Regions from separate parts of the Paenibacillus sp. FSL K6-1558 genome, predicted to be linked through region 2. Evidence: predicted binding sites of a transcription regulator. Region 2 holds the regulator's gene; the other holds the start of a gene.

Region 1 (5,510 bases), 2.1 Mb from region 2:
CTCCCCAAGCAACTGTTGTACGGCTTGATCGAGCAGCTCCAGTTCCATAATCCGAGCTAAGGCCTCTTCATCCTCCACAGCTGTCTCCAGAAACAGCCTTACCGCACCGTGACGTTCCCCTCGAAGAGCCAGTGCCGTCCCGGATAGTTGTCGATATTGCAGAAGGCTGGTCGCATCCTGAATATCACTGGCATGAACGAGCGCGAGCGCATCCTCCACACACTCTGTTTCCTGATAGATACGGAACTTCCAATGCCTTGCCGTTTCCCCGCCAAGCTCATCCAGAACGCGCAGAGCACTGCCGTAATCATCATTGATGCGCAGCAGTTCCGCTCGAACCAACTGTTCCTCTCCGGCTTCAAGCCAGCGGCACAATTGCTCATAATGATGACGTTCCTGCTCGTTATTTGCACTGATGCCAAACACCTGTAGAGCTTCTTCAATCTGACCTGATCTCGCATAGATGGCGGAGAGGAACCGGTAATGAGACACCACACAATCCTGCCTTCCGTTGATGACAGCATGAGTGAATGCTTCCTTGAGTGAGGCGGCGGCACGTGAATCTTCCAGTAAATACTCATATGCGGACAGAAGAAACGAGATGGTTTCATGAGCACCTGTTTTGGCTCGGAGCTGTCTGTAGTAGTCAGCTCGCAAACGACATTGAAGCGTGGTAACGCGGTCTGGTTTACCAGTCAGTACCTGCTGAAGTGCATGCATAAAAAATATCTCATAATCGCGCAGTGGAATACGTGTACCGTCATAATGGATGTAACCGGCTGGTGAAGTGTCTTCTCCCCCTAGCCAGATGGCACGGGTACCTTGAAAGAGCAGCTTCATATACCGGGTTTCCGAGGATGTGGCCACTAGATCGGCAATGCCGACAAGTCTGGAGATATTGCTCTCCCAGAGTGGAGATGCGGCTTCATCTCCTACGGGTTCAGGCAGTAGTGCAATACATAATTCAGGTTGTAGTGAAGCTACAGCTATAAGCCAGTATGGGTGTGCGACGATTGCAACTGTATGTGGTTCCTGTAATCGGTTCTCCGCCTCCGAAAGAGAGATCGCCTGAATGGACTTTGGTAATCCCTCTTCCTCAGCCGTACGGCTACTGACATATAAGATCGTGCCTTCTTGAGCTGCAAATAAAGCAACGATGTCCGGGTAGGGGAAGGATAACCAGCCTCCTTTTCGCGGGAAAATCACATATTGAACGGCAAGATCTGTGGACACAGACAGGTCCATTGTTGCCTGTTTTATATCCTCTTCTTCCCTCTGTTTTGGCTTTGGATCCACATCTGTTAACGGTTCAGCATGTTCCATTTGTAACTCACCACACTTTGATAAGGGATTTTTGGTATGTAAAAAGCCGCTGTAGCACTTCACATATCTCCGTCTGACACTAACATATGGGCATTTGTCTCCAAACATGAACAACTTCCATGAATACGTGCATCAGTCAAGACCAATCAGGCAACGAACAAGCCTGATAAATAGGCTTAATTTTATCTATTGTGTGACCGAGGTCACTTTTTTTACGTAAGAGGGACGAGTTAGTGATAATTATCACATGTGAAAATTAGGTAATCTGGCACAATACGTTCATCAACGTATTTGGAGGACAGACAGCGAAGAAGCCCGCTTCAAAGCCATTTACGTATCTTGCTAAAGCGAACAGAAAGAAGGGGTAAAGGTATGGATCCGATTATGCTATCGCGTATCCAGTATGCACTTACAACGATTTTCCACTTTTTCTTCGTACCGCTATCCATTGGCCTCGTGCTGCTGGTAGCCATTATGGAGACGTTGTATGTTGCGAAGGGAAAAGAGATTTACAAAACGATGGCCAAGTTCTGGGGCAAGTTGTTCCTGATTAACTTTGCCGTCGGTGTGGTCACCGGTATTTTGCAAGAGTTCCAGTTCGGTATGAACTGGTCGGAGTATTCCCGCTTTGTTGGTGATGTCTTCGGTGCGCCGCTGGCGATCGAGGCTTTGCTGGCATTTTTTATGGAGTCCACATTTATCGGTTTATGGATATTCGGTTGGGATCGGTTGTCCAAAAAAGTGCATCTGGCCTGTATCTGGCTCGTATTTGTCGGCACATTCCTGTCAGCGGTGTGGATTCTGGCAGCGAACTCGTTTATGCAACATCCCGTTGGATTCGCCATCAATAATGGCCGGGCGGAGATGAATGACTTCTTTGCACTCATTACAAATGGGCAGTTTCTCGTTGAATTCCCGCATACGATTTTTGGTGCGTTAATGACGGGAGCCTTTGTCGTGACGGGCATTAGTGCTTATAAGTTAATGAAAAAGAAGGATGTCGAAGTATTCCGCAGATCCTTTAACATCGCGGTTATTATCGGTCTTGTCTCCTCGCTGGGCGTGGCCTTCTCAGGGCACTTCCAAGCTCAATATCTGGTGGAAACACAGCCGATGAAGATGGCTGCAAGTGAGGGAACCTGGACAACAACCGAAGACCCGGCACCGTGGACGGTTATTGCCTCCATTGACCCGGATAAACAGGAGAACTCCGGTGAGATCAAAATCCCTGGATTACTCAGTTATCTCTCTTATAGTAAATTTTCCGGTAGTGTCAAAGGCATGAAAGAACTGAATGCCGAATACCAGCAGACGTACGGACCTGGAGACTATATTCCTCCTGTACGAACCACATTCTGGAGCTTCCGTGTCATGATTGCTGCGGGCGGCTTGATGATTATGCTCGCGATGTATGGTACATATCTGGCTTGGCGCAAGAAATTGGAAGTGGCGAAACCTTGGTTTATGCGTCTGATGGTCTTTGCGATCTCCCTGCCGTTTATTGCGAATTCCGCAGGATGGATTATGACTGAAGTCGGAAGACAGCCATGGACGGTGTTTGGGTATATGACGACCGAGGCAGGTGTGTCACCTAATGTTTCCGCAGGAATGATTTTGTTCTCCACGATTGCCTTTACTGCGGCGTATACGGTTCTTGGCATCGTGATGGTGTATCTGTTTGTACGCAAAATCAAAGCAGGTCCATATGCCGTCGATAAGTCAGACGAGCATGATGAGCCGGCTGATCCGTTTGGCGTAGATGGGGGGTATTCCGTTGTTACTAAGTGAGTTGTGGTTTGTACTGATCGCCGTATTGTTTATCGGTTTTTTCTTTCTCGAAGGATTCGACTTCGGGGTAGGGATGTCTACGGGTCTGATTGCCAAAACAGATCGTGAACGTCGTACATTAATCAATTCGATTGGTCCGTTCTGGGATGGAAACGAGGTCTGGTTGCTGACCGCAGGCGGTGCCATGTTTGCGGCTTTCCCGCACTGGTATGCAACGCTGTTCAGCGGATTCTATCTGCCACTGGTGGTTGTGTTGCTGTTGTTGATTGGACGCGGCGTCGCCTTTGAGTTCCGCAGTAAAATGAAACAGCAGCGCTGGCGTAAAACATGGGACTTTATTATCGTAGTGGCAAGTACTTTACTGCCATTCCTGTTTGGGGTTGTTTTTGCAACGTTGATGAAAGGTCTGCCCATTGATGAGCAAATGCAAATGCATGCCGGTTTCCTGGATATTGTGAATCCGTACACCGTTGTGGGTGGTTTGAGTGTAACGCTATTATGTCTGGTTCACGGGCTGTTATTTGCCTCCCTGCGTACCGTAGGTGAATTGAGAGAACGGGCACTTCACCTGGCGAAAAAGTTGATGATACCGCTGGTTGCAGTGCTTGCAATATACGCATTGTTGACCTATCTGATGACCGATGTGTTTGCTGTTCGTGGCTGGGCGCTCTGGATTATGGTTCTGCTTGGTGCTACGGCACTGGCTTTTGCGGTTTACTTCATTCGTCAGCAACGAGAAGGTTGGGCTTTAGGGATGACAGGTGCGGTTATTGCCATTGCTTTTGCCTCCGTATTTATCGGATTGTTCCCACGAGTTATGGTGAGTTCCATCAATTCGGCATTTGATCTGACCGTATATAACGCAGCATCGGGACCTTATTCATTAAAAGTGATGACTATTGTTGCGTACACCTTGTTGCCGTTTGTACTTGGATATCAGATCTGGAGTTATTATATTTTCCGCAAACGTCTGAACGAACAGCACCACCTGGAGTACTGACATGGGACGCGGGCTAATGAAGCTGCCTGGCATCCGGCCGGTACTCGCACTGGCATCTGCGCTGGTGCTGTTGCAGGCGATGACGATTATTATGCAGGCCAAATGGCTGGCACAGGCGATTACGGCATTGTTCGAAGGTGCCACGGTTTCGTCACAGTATCCGGTGCTGCTGCTGTTTCTGGCTGCTTTTGCCGCCCGCTATGCCTTGTCATTCTGGTTACAACTTGTCACTACGCGGTATGCGGAGAGAACCGGAACCGATCTGCGTAAACAGATGACGGAACAATGGTTTAGACTCGGGCCACGTTATGCCAAGACAGAAGGTACGGGACATCTGGTGACACTGGCACGTGAAGGGGTTTCCCAATATAAAACGTATCTGGAGCTGTTTATCCCGCGTATGTTGGGCATGGGGTTTATACCTGTTGTCCTTCTGCTTTATGTATTCAAACTGGATACGATGTCCGGTGTGATATTAATGCTGACGCTACCGATTCTGATCGTATTTATGATCCTCATTGGTCTGGCGACTCAGCGTAAGATCGATGGACAATTCAAGTCCTACAAAGCGCTGGCGAATCATTTTGTGGATACACTGCGTGGACTGGAAACGTTGAAAACGCTGGGGCAAAGCAAAACACACGAAGGCTCCATCATGCAAGTAAGCCAGCGATACCGAAAAGCAACGATGTCCACACTACGTATGGCCTTTTTGTCCTCATTTGCGCTGGATTTCTTCACCATGTTGTCGGTTGCGTCCGTTGCAGTAGGTCTCGGACTCCGGCTTACGGAAGGACATATGTCACTGTTTCCTGCTCTAACGGTATTAATTCTAGCACCTGAGTATTTCCTGCCCGTACGTATGTTGGGTGCAGATTACCACGCAACTCTGGATGGCAAGGAAGCTGGAGAAGCAATTAATCAAGTGATTGAACGAGGCAAGGCCGCAGAACAACGTCAGACAGAGGTTTATGCAAGTGCATTGGATCAAGCTGAAGTGTTGGGTGAAAATGAAAATGGTTCTGTCTCCTCTTCACAGCTGCGAGTGGTATTTAACCGGGATAAACATGTGATGCAAGATGTGGCAACTTCATCATCTTGGGGAGAGCATAGCCGATTAGCGCTGAAGGATATTCAGGTCCAGCATGAAGCAGAGGGAGCCTACTCCCTTCAGGATGTGAGCTTTCAGCTGAAGGGTATTGGTAAGATCGGAATTATCGGTGCCAGTGGAGCGGGAAAATCAACGCTTATCGATGTTCTCGCGGGTTTTCAGCTTCCAACAGCCGGACAAGTTCTGGTCAATGGCCAGCCTCTAAGTCTGGAACGGCTCAAGGCCTGGCGTAGCCAGACGGCGGCGATTCCGCAGCATCCGTATATTTTCAGTGGTTCCATTGCGGAT
Region 2 (5,510 bases):
GATTTGGTTCGTAAGGGTGACAAACTGTTGCTCGAAGTAAAAGAAGATCAGGATGATTATCAGTCCGACAGTCTGATCACTGATATCACCGGGCTCTTGAAAGATCTGACGACGATGAAGGAGAATTTAAGATTCTTCATGCGTATGGATGATGCCAAGACCGTGTACTGGATGGAGGCCAGCGGACAGTTCCGTAGCAAGTCACTCCAGCTATACGCTGTTCCGGTGGATGTGAGCGCACAATTGAAAGAGATGTTTTTCGATAAAAAGAAAAGCGTTGTTCTTACATCGGCTACGCTGTCGGTGGATAAGTCATTCCAGTTCATGATTGAGCAACTGGGTTTGCAGGAAGCTGCCGACAATAATCGGCTTCTGACCTCGGTGCTACCTTCCCCATTCAATTATCGGGAACAAGCTTTGTTAGTAATCCCGCGGGATTTCCCGAGTCTGAAGGGGAGCGTAGGGGACGCGCACTTTGTACAGATGCTGGTGCACTCTCTTGCTGAGACGGCGATTGCAACTCAAGGACGTATGATGGTGCTGTTTACCTCTTATAAAATGCTTCGACAAGTCTATGAACCACTGAAAGAGGCTTTGTCCGGGAATGACATCTCGCTACTGGGGCAAGGTGTTGACAGCGGGAATCGTTCGAAGTTGACCCGACGCTTCCAAGATGCCAAAGCAGCAGTCCTGCTGGGTACGAGTAGCTTCTGGGAGGGCGTGGATATTCCGGGTGAAGCGCTGACCTGTCTTGCGATTGTGAGACTGCCTTTCCAGCCGCCTAACCATCCGCTTCTGGAAGCGAAGAGTGAACTGTTGCAAGAGCAGAAGAAAAATCCATTTATGAAGCTTTCTGTGCCGCAGGCCGTCATTCGCTTCAAGCAGGGGTTCGGCAGGCTTGTTCGGACAGGCAAAGATCGCGGAATCGTCATTGTGTATGATACGCGTGTAATTGAAGCTTATTACGGCAAGTACTTCCTGTATTCGCTACCGGGACCAAAGATGGAGCATATGCTGACAGAACAGATGGTTCCCCGTATTGCTGAATGGTTAGATCGACCTGCAGAAACTCAAAAATAATTACGATGTAAAGCTATAACATTGCATTGGACTTCACCATGGCGTTAAACTTTGAAGAAGACTTCACAAAGTTCGAACAGGGCAGCGCTTTAATGAACTTATATTCCTAATAATTCGGGCATTCTGTATGAGGACATCATGCATGGATATTGCATGTATACAGAATGCTCATCTTTTCAATATTTATTTAATCGTGGCGATGGTAAGGGGGAGCAAGGATGAAATCGGATAAAATATCAGAAGCGGTAGTACGGCGTCTGCCTGTATATTTGCGTTATTTAAACGAGTTGGTTCAGCGTGAGGTGACAACGGTTTCCTCGCAGGAGCTAGGACAGCGACTGGATTTGAATCCAGCTCAAATCCGTAAAGATTTAGCTTATTTCGGTGATTTTGGTCGTAAAGGAATCGGGTATGATGTGTCTTACCTGATCGAGAAGATTCGTCACATTTTGAAAATTGATCAGCAAATTAATGTGGCTCTGGTAGGGGCCGGTAATCTCGGACATGCCTTATCGAATTATAATGCTTATTTGAAGGACAATATGAAAATTGTCGCTATTTTTGATGCGTTTGGGCCTAAGATTGGCAGTAAAATTAATAGCCTGACGGTCAAACCTATGGAAGAACTTACAGAAGCGGTTCAGAAAGATAACATTCGTATCGGGATCATCACGGTGCCGGACACGGAAGCTCAGAATGTTGCCGATCAACTGATTCAATCGGGCATTGAGGCGATTCTGAATTTTGCGCCAACGATTCTAAAAACGCCTTCACATGTGCGGATTCATCATGCAGACTTTACAACGGATTTGCTCAGTTTGGCTTATTATTTGGAGAACGGGAAGGAAGATGAGCTTGATGACAACAACGAATAAATGGGTAATCCAAAATGGTAAATTTGCTGTAAATGAAGGTGCCAATTGGACTGTGATTCAAGGGTATATGGTCGTTGAAAATAACAAGATTGTGCATATTGGTGAGACGCTGCCGGATGGTGACGAGAACCTGCCTAAAGTGGATGGAAAAGGACTGCTCTTCCTGCCGGGTCTGATCAATACGCATGGTCATGCGGCAATGTCTCTGCTTCGAGGTCATGGTGATGACCTGGCATTACAAGTGTGGTTACAAGAAAAAATGTGGCCAATGGAAGCCAAAATGACTTCTGAGGACGTGTATTGGGGAGCATCCCTTTCGGTGCTTGAGATGTTAAAAGGCGGAACAACAGCTTTCCTGGACATGTATGACCACATGGATCAGGTAGCAAAAGTGGTTGAACAGTCAGGAGCTAGAGCTGCGCTGGCTCGGGGTGTCATTGGACTGTGTTCGGAAGAAGAGCAGATGAGAAAGCTGGAAGAGTCCGCAGCATTTGCTCGTGAATGGAATGGACAGGCGGATGGACGCATCACAACCGTAATCTCTCCGCACGCGCCTTACACATGCCCTCCAGATTACATAGAGAAGCTTGTTCAAGTTGCGCATGATCTAAACCTGCCTCTCCATACGCACATGTCAGAGACGCTTCGTGAAGTGGAGCAGAATGTATCAGATTATGGCATGCGTCCAGTGGCACATTTGGAGAAGCATGGCTTTTTCTCACGTCCTTCACTCGTAGCGCATGCTGTGCATCTCAACGATGAAGAGATCGAAATCTTGGCACGTCATGATGTCGCTGTATCGCATAATCCGGGTAGTAATTTGAAGCTTGCATCGGGTGTAGCTCGTGTTCCCGCTTTGTTGAAAGCAGGAGTTACTGTATCTTTGGGAACAGACGGACCGGCAAGCAACAACAATCTCGATATGTTTGAGGAAATGAGACTTGCAGCTTTAATTCATAAAGGAGTATCCGGTGATCCTACCGCCGTACCTGCCGGGGAAGCGTTGCTTCTTGGAACAGCTTACGGTGCGAAGTCCATCTTCCTGAACGATACTGGAGCTTTGAAAGTCGGTAAAAAGGCTGATTTTATTGCACTCAACATTGAACAGGCTCACTTCTATCCACACACGGATTTGATTTCACATGCAATTTACTCGGCTTCGGCGAAAGATGTGGAACATGTATGGGTAGATGGCAAACAAGTCGTAAAACATGGTGAATGTTTAACACTGGATGAAGAGCGCATTTTGCGGGAATCCCAGTTGGCTTTTGATCAATTGCTTGCGCGTTAAGAGGCAACTTCAATGCGCACTTTTAGGGAAAGGAAGTTCAACTCTTGAAGAAAAAAAAGAAGTGGATATGGATATCGCTGCTCATTCTCGTTCTGATCTTGATTGGGCTTCAGCGATATTACGTCTATGTCACGCAGGATCAGCGGCAGGAAGAAGCATTGGCGATTGAATCGGCACAGAACCAGCTGGGCATTACAGCACCTGATGAACTGCGGAAGTACGTGTGGGGCGAAAAGAGTGGCGCTGACAACATATACTGGACGATGACAGCTAAAAACAAAGATAATCAGGACATTATGGTCTGGGTTAAGTTTGATAATAACAATCAGCCTGTACAAGGCGCGGCAGGTGTGCACAGTGAGTTATTGCAGAACGGGATGACCGAAATGCAGATTCGCAACCGTTTCAGCTCAGATGTTCCAGGCGGTGAGATCAAACGGATCATGCCAGGTGTTGTGAACAATATCTATGTGTGGCAAGTGTACTATAACGATGATACGCATAACTATTATCGCTTTTACCGATTTAGCAACGGAGAGCAAGTCGATCTGGTATATACGTTACCGAACAGCTGACTTCATACATCTTCTTTCATTATGATGATGAATAAAACGGTCAATTCATAGATAGTTGCACATAACAATAAGCCAAAAAACCGGCAGACGGGATACCGACTGAACCGGTTTTTTTGGCATTCAAACCATTGAACATCAATGAAATAGTTAAAATTATTAATTTATTCATATTTTCGCCTTCGAAATTGTATATACGATGTGATATACTCAGATATGTACTGAAGTTAACGAACAACGCAAATAAATCTGCAATAAACGTTGCAGACATGATGTACAGCTAAATATACAAGCCTGTAGATTAAGGACGGGCTCATTTTGGGAGGGGTAATTCATTTGAAGCTGAAAGTATTGCCTATTGTTCTAACCGCCGTAGTTTCTGCCGTCCTGTTGTTTGGAGGTTGGTTCATATACCGTCAAGTAGCCGTACAGAGTCCGATTGAAAAGATGGTTACTCAGTACGAAGGTGTTAATAGCGTTCAGTTAACTATTAACCGCAATGATGTACAAATGAAACTTGATTTAAAGCCAAATGTAGATTTAGGTAGACTGGTGCAATATATTCATAGAGAAGGACAGAACCTGATCGGCTCCCGAGCGCTCAAACTGGATGTCGTAGACCACTCCAATGAGGCGCTTGAAAACTGGTGGGGAGATGCCATGTTTACCGTAGCCCAGGCGATGGAGAACAAACAATACGCCGAGATTACTCCGACGTTGTCCAAGATGGCTACAGGAGGAATTCAAGTCAATACGGCGATGGATGACAACAATGTTTATGTAAGTCTGCGAGACGGAGAAGCCAGCAAGTTTATTATACTGCCGCGTGTACCCGGTCAGATAGGAGTGTGGCCTAATGCCTAAATGGACAAAAGAAGCAGCCATAGGAATTGTCCCAGTTGTTATCATTTTTCTTGCTTTTATCGGTGTGAATATTGTTCCGATTCTGATCGCAGCATTGTTGGTTGGTGGGTTGTTATTCATGATGCAGATGCGCGGCGGGATTACGGTAGGTGCTGGACAAGAGCGTAAACGGAAGAAAAAAGGACCTTCAAAACTGACGTTCGAAGAAATTGGAGGTCAGGACAGTGCCAAGCAGGAATTAAGAGAGGCGCTTGACTTTCTGATCCGTCATGAAGAAATACAGAAGTTTGGGATAAGGCCGATGAAAGGCATTTTGCTGACGGGCCCTCCGGGAACTGGGAAAACGTTGATGGCCAAAGCCGCGGCTCACTACACGGATTCGGTGTTCGTAGCTGCATCAGGCAGTGAGTTTGTTGAAATGTATGTCGGTGTAGGTGCCAGCAGAATCCGTGATTTGTTTAAGGATGCCAGAACACGGGCAGCGAAGGAAAACAAGGAAAATGCGATCATTTTTATTGATGAGATTGATGTGATCGGTGGTAAACGTGAAGGTGGACAGCAACGTGAGTATGATCAGACCTTAAATCAGTTGCTGACGGAGATGGATGGCATATACACTTCCGAGACGCCTAGGATATTGCTGATTGCAGCTACCAACCGTAAAGAGATGCTCGATAGTGCTTTGACACGTCCAGGGCGCTTTGACCGTCATATTCAGGTGGATTTACCAGATAAAAAAGGTAGAAAACACATCTTGGAGCTACATGCAGTGAACAAACCACTTACACAGGGCGTGAGCCTGGATAAAACAGCGGAAGAGTCTTACGG

The links. The regulator Rex, encoded in region 2, represses fermentation and respiration genes when NADH is low (regulators of the CRP and FNR family bind a similar motif). The targets are predictions, from matches to a motif close to TTGTGAAATATTTCACAA.
Region 1: the regulator Rex is predicted to act here: its motif matches at 1,555-1,572, upstream of MHI38_RS14380 (cytochrome ubiquinol oxidase subunit I).

Annotation. Positions count from the first base shown of each region.
Region 1 covers NZ_JBBOCV010000001.1:3,346,687-3,352,196, reverse strand. Annotated here, with positions in the region: gene MHI38_RS14385 (hypothetical protein) at 1-1,323, opposite strand, end outside; gene MHI38_RS14380 (cytochrome ubiquinol oxidase subunit I) at 1,696-3,111, shown strand; gene cydB (cytochrome d ubiquinol oxidase subunit II) at 3,098-4,111, shown strand; gene cydD (thiol reductant ABC exporter subunit CydD) at 4,113-5,510, shown strand, end outside.
Region 2 covers NZ_JBBOCV010000001.1:1,218,432-1,223,941, reverse strand. Annotated here, with positions in the region: gene dinG (ATP-dependent DNA helicase DinG) at 1-1,080, shown strand, start outside; gene MHI38_RS05070 (redox-sensing transcriptional repressor Rex) at 1,299-1,955, shown strand; gene MHI38_RS05065 (amidohydrolase) at 1,939-3,246, shown strand; gene MHI38_RS05060 (hypothetical protein) at 3,291-3,821, shown strand; gene MHI38_RS05055 (hypothetical protein) at 4,155-4,682, shown strand; gene MHI38_RS05050 (AAA family ATPase) at 4,675-5,510, shown strand, end outside.